One region of the Shewanella aegiceratis genome, then DNA from elsewhere that is predicted to be linked to it. Evidence: predicted binding sites of a transcription regulator. Region 1 holds the regulator's gene; the other holds the start of a gene.

Region 1 (2,401 bases):
ACGATGACGACCTGACGCTAGACCCCATGCACCTGCGCGCCCGCAAAGGCATAGGCTACCTGCCCCAGGAAGCCAGCATCTTCCGTAAGCTCTCGGTGCGAGACAACATCATGGCCGTGCTCCAGACCCGCAGCGATCTTAATAACGATGGCCGCGAAGAGGAGCTGGAACACCTGCTGGAAGAGTTTCACATCACCCATATCCGTGACAGCCACGGCATGGCGCTCTCGGGCGGTGAACGTCGCCGGGTGGAGATCGCCAGGGCGCTTGCTGCCAACCCTAAGTTTATTCTTCTCGACGAGCCGTTCGCCGGTGTCGATCCTATCTCGGTCATCGACATCAAGAAGATCATCGAGCAGCTTAAGAATCGCGGCCTGGGGGTGTTGATCACCGACCATAACGTGCGCGAAACATTAGACGTCTGCGAGAAAGCCTATATCGTCAGCCATGGTAATCTGATCGCCGAGGGCACACCCGCCGAAATCTTAGACAACCAGCAAGTACGAGCAGTGTACTTAGGTGAACAATTCAAGCTATAGTTAATCTTATAATGGGGCCACAGAGGAAATACCATGCGTTAATTGTGGCCTTAGGCACTATCCGATATATTTGTCCGGCACATATAGCCAGAGCTTTCTCATTTTATAATTAGAAACAAGGGAATAGCAGTACGATGAAAGCGTCACTTCAGCTCAAAATGGGTCAGCATCTCACCATGACGCCCCAGCTACAACAGGCCATACGTCTGTTGCAGTTGTCGTCATTAGAGTTGCAGCAGGAGATCCAGCAGGCATTAGAATCCAACCCGCTACTGGAGTTGGATGAAGAGCAGGAGAGCGCCAGCATCGAGCTGCAAGACGATAGCGTCAGCGACAGCTTCGACAACAAGTACGACGACAAGATAGAGCTGGATTCGAGCCAGGATAACTCAGGGGTCGAGACCTCAGACGCCCTGACTCAAGACTCAATGCCAGACGAGCTGCCGGTGGATACCACCTGGGATGAGGTCTACACTGCCTCGCCAAACTCAAGCTCGGGCGCCATGCGCGACGACGACATGCCTTTTCAGGGCGAGACCAGCGAAGGTCTGTATGAACACCTGGAATGGCAGAAGAACCTGACCCCTTTTTCCGATAACGACCTGGCCATCGCCACCGCCATCATCGACGCCATCGACGAGCGCGGTTACCTGACCCAGACCTGCGAAGATATTCTCGAGGCCATGGGCGACCCAGAGATCGAACTAGACGAGGTCGAGGCGGTGCTCAAACGGGTACAACACTTCGACCCTATTGGTGTGGCGGCCCGCGACCTCAGCGAATGTCTGACGATTCAGCTAGCCCAATACAGCGACGACACGCCGCACATCGCCAACGCCCGCATGCTGATCAAGGAGCACCTGGATCTCATCGCCGGACGCGACTTCCGTCTGCTGATGCGCAAAACCAAGCTCAAGGAAGATGAGCTGAGGGATGCCATAGCCCTGATCCAGACCCTGAATCCCCGTCCCGGCCTCGCCATCACCGCCAGCCGCGACGAGTACGTGATCCCGGATGTGACCGTCACCAAGAAGAAGGGACGCTGGGTAGTCGAGCTCAACCCAGACAGCATGCCCAAGATCAACGTCAACCAACAGTATGCCGCCATGGCCCGCAGCACTAAGAGTCAGGCGGATGGCCAGTTTATTCGCGGTCACCTGCAGGAAGCCAAATGGTTCCTCAAGAGCCTGGAGAGTCGCAACGAGACCCTGCTCAAGGTGACCAACTGTATCGTCGACTTCCAGCAAGGTTTCTTCGAATTTGGCGAAGAGGCGATGAAGCCCATGGTACTTAACGACATCGCCGAGGCGGTGGAGATGCATGAATCCACCATCTCGCGTGTGACCACGCAAAAATATATGCATACCCCGAGAGGGATCTTCGAGCTTAAATACTTCTTCTCCAGTCACGTCGGTACCGACGATGGCGGAGAGTGCTCTTCAACAGCAATACGTGCCTTCATTAAGAAGCTGGTTGCTGCGGAAAACCAGAAAAAGCCATTGAGCGACAGCAAGATGGCTCAACTCTTGGCCGAACAGGGTATTAAGGTGGCTAGACGCACCATTGCCAAGTATCGCGAGGCAATGCTTATACCGCCCTCGAATCAGCGCAAGAGCTTATAAAACAAACCTGGAAACTGGAGGACTATCTTTATGCAAATAAACCTGACTGGGCACCATATCGAGATCACCCAATCTCTACGAAGCTACATCGAAGAGAAATTCACAAAGCTTGAACGTCATTTCGATCAGATCAATAATGTGCACGTTGTATTAAATGTCGAAAAGTTGCAACAGAAGGTTGAGGCAAAGTTACATCTCCGTGGCGGAGAAGTGTTCGCAACATCCGAACATGCGGACATG
Region 2 (2,401 bases), 2.2 Mb from region 1:
AATCGACCGCCACCGACACGCTAACCCGTCTAACCACGCCCACCTGCTGGCGGGTATGGCTGATGGTGGTGTCTAGCTCATAGTTGCGGGTCGCCTCCTTGTGGCTAGAACCCGGTAGGGTCTGCTCCTGAGCGCTAGTGCCGGTGGCCTGCTGAGGAATATTGGCTTCCATCGGTGGCTGGTTGCTCAGCGCGCCGGCGATGCCACCAGTGCTGGCACCGGTAGAGTTATTCTCAACCGTCATTTCGCTACGCACCGCGGGCAGATCCGGGTTATAACGCTTGGCGGTCTGCTCGACCGAGGTGAAGTCCATGTTCACGTCGACCTGAGCGGTAAAGTTCTCAGGTCCCAGAATCGGCATCAGAATCGATTCAATCTTGCTGCGGTATTCGGCTTCTTTCTGCTGCACCAGCTCGAGCTCGCGTCTGGCTCTGGCCGAGCCTGCGGTTTGGCTGCCTGAGTTTAGCAGGCGACCGTTAGCATCGGTCACAGTGACCCGAGTCGGCTCGAGACCGTGCACCGCCGAGGCAACGATATCTACGATGGAATCGACCTCTTCCTGACCCAGACCGCCACGACGGGTATTAACCACCACGGTTGCACTTGGCTTGGAGCGATTACGGGCAAACACGTTCTCTTTAGGAATGGCCAGGATCACCTTGGCACGGCTGACGCTCTTTAACTCTTCGATGGTACGCGCCAGGTTTTGCTCCTGACTGTTTTTCAGTCTGGCGGCCTCCATGCGCTGGCTCACGCCAAAGCCGCTATCTTTAGAGAGGTAATCATCACGGTTAGGCGAGTTATCGATACCGGCGCGGCTCAGCATCATCTTGACGTCTTGGTACTGATCTTCCGGCACCTTGAGCACGTCGACATCGATCTGATAGTTGACCTTGTTCTTGTCCAGCACATCCAGAACCTGCACCATCTCCTGGGTATCCATCTTACCCAGAGGGCGGTATTCGGGCTCTTGGGCCCACAACATGACGAAGACGGCCAACGCCAGACAGATAGCCAGCGCCAGGATCATGGTGATCTGCCTGAGCATGTCGACACCGCCAAACATTCCGCCGCTTGGCTTATGTTCTTCTTGTACGCCGCCTGCCAACATGTCCTGCGTTGTGCCAGCGCCAGTTCCGACTACCATATCTGTGCTCACGATAAATACCTGCCGTTATCTTTCTTAATCTTTAGGGAGTCCATGCCTAGACAGGCATACTCATGATCTCTTTGTAGGCTTCCACCAGCTTGTTGCGCACCTGAACGGTGGCCTCGAATGCCACGCTGGCCTTCTCTCTGGCGATCACGGTATCTGACAGTGTCACCCGGGTGTCGCCCATATCCAGACGTGTCTGCAGCGAAGATGAGGTGGCCTGCAGCGCATTGACATTGCCCACGGCTTCAGACAAGAGGCTGCCAAAATCGCTACCACTGGTGTTCGCCACCTGCTGAGTGATATTAGGTGTGATCCCATTAGGCTTGATTTCGCCCGTGAGTGTCTGCATCTCTTGCAGTAATGAATTGGCACCTATCTGCATCTTGGCCTCCGCTATCGTCGTGAAATTGACGAAATCTATTCTTATTCAGACCAATGCAATATGTTTGCCAAAAATAGAAAAAGCCGACAAACCCAGATTGGGTGTCGGCTTCGAAACGTTCAAATGGGCCGTAGAGACGCTAAAGCGGCGGTTTGCTTCCTTGACTAACGCAGAACGACCAAAACGGCTACGTCTATCAGGCAGGGATCTGAATACCCATGTCGCGCATACGCGCCATCTTATATCTCAGGGTGCGGGCACTGATCCCCAGCTTTTCGGCCACCTGCTTGCGACTGCCGTTACACTGGTTAAGGGTCTCTAGGATGATCACATGCTCCTGTGCCTTGAGCTCATCCCCCAGCCCCTCGGGCTCGGCGTTCTTCTCACTCTCAAAGGTAGGCTCCAGCATCACATCCTGAGTATCAATAACGATATCCTTGGCGCAGATGGTGTCGCCTGTCTGTAAGATCAGGGCGCGCTGAACCACGTTATCCAGCTCTCGCACGTTACCCGGCCACCTGTGTCCCAGAAGACGCCTGCTTGCCTGATCGTCCAGGCTTGGCGCCACGGCTAAACTGGCAGCCTTGGCATGACGCAACACCAGGTGTCTCGCCAGCGGCAAGATATCCGCCGGGCGTTGATGCAGCGCCGGCCAGGTGAGTGGAAACACATTGATGCGGTAATAGAGATCTTCCCTAAAATCGCCTTTAGTCGCCATCGCCTTAAGATCACGGTTAGAGGTGGCCAGCACACGCACATCGAGTTTGATCGTCTTACGGCCGCCGAGTCGCTCGACTTCCCGTTCCTGCAACACCCTGAGCAGCTTGGCTTGCAACCCCAAATCCATCTCGGAGATCTCATCG

Evidence for each region. The regulator sigma-54, encoded in region 1, starts transcription at its own class of promoters, with help from an activator protein. The targets are predictions, from matches to a motif close to GTTGGCACGNNNNTNGNNT.
Region 2: fliE (flagellar hook-basal body complex protein FliE) is a predicted target of sigma-54. The motif match lies at 1,592-1,610, and genes of this name have one in related genera.

What each region holds. Positions count from the first base shown of each region.
Region 1 is NZ_CP080416.1:3,886,230-3,888,630, forward strand. Features, by position in the region: gene lptB (LPS export ABC transporter ATP-binding protein) at 1-539, shown strand, start outside; gene K0H80_RS16880 (RNA polymerase factor sigma-54) at 674-2,161, shown strand; gene hpf (ribosome hibernation promoting factor) at 2,192-2,401, shown strand, end outside.
Region 2 is NZ_CP080416.1:1,523,944-1,526,344, reverse strand. Features, by position in the region: gene fliF (flagellar basal-body MS-ring/collar protein FliF) at 1-1,147, opposite strand, end outside; gene fliE (flagellar hook-basal body complex protein FliE) at 1,206-1,538, opposite strand; gene K0H80_RS06785 (sigma-54-dependent transcriptional regulator) at 1,735-2,401, opposite strand, start outside.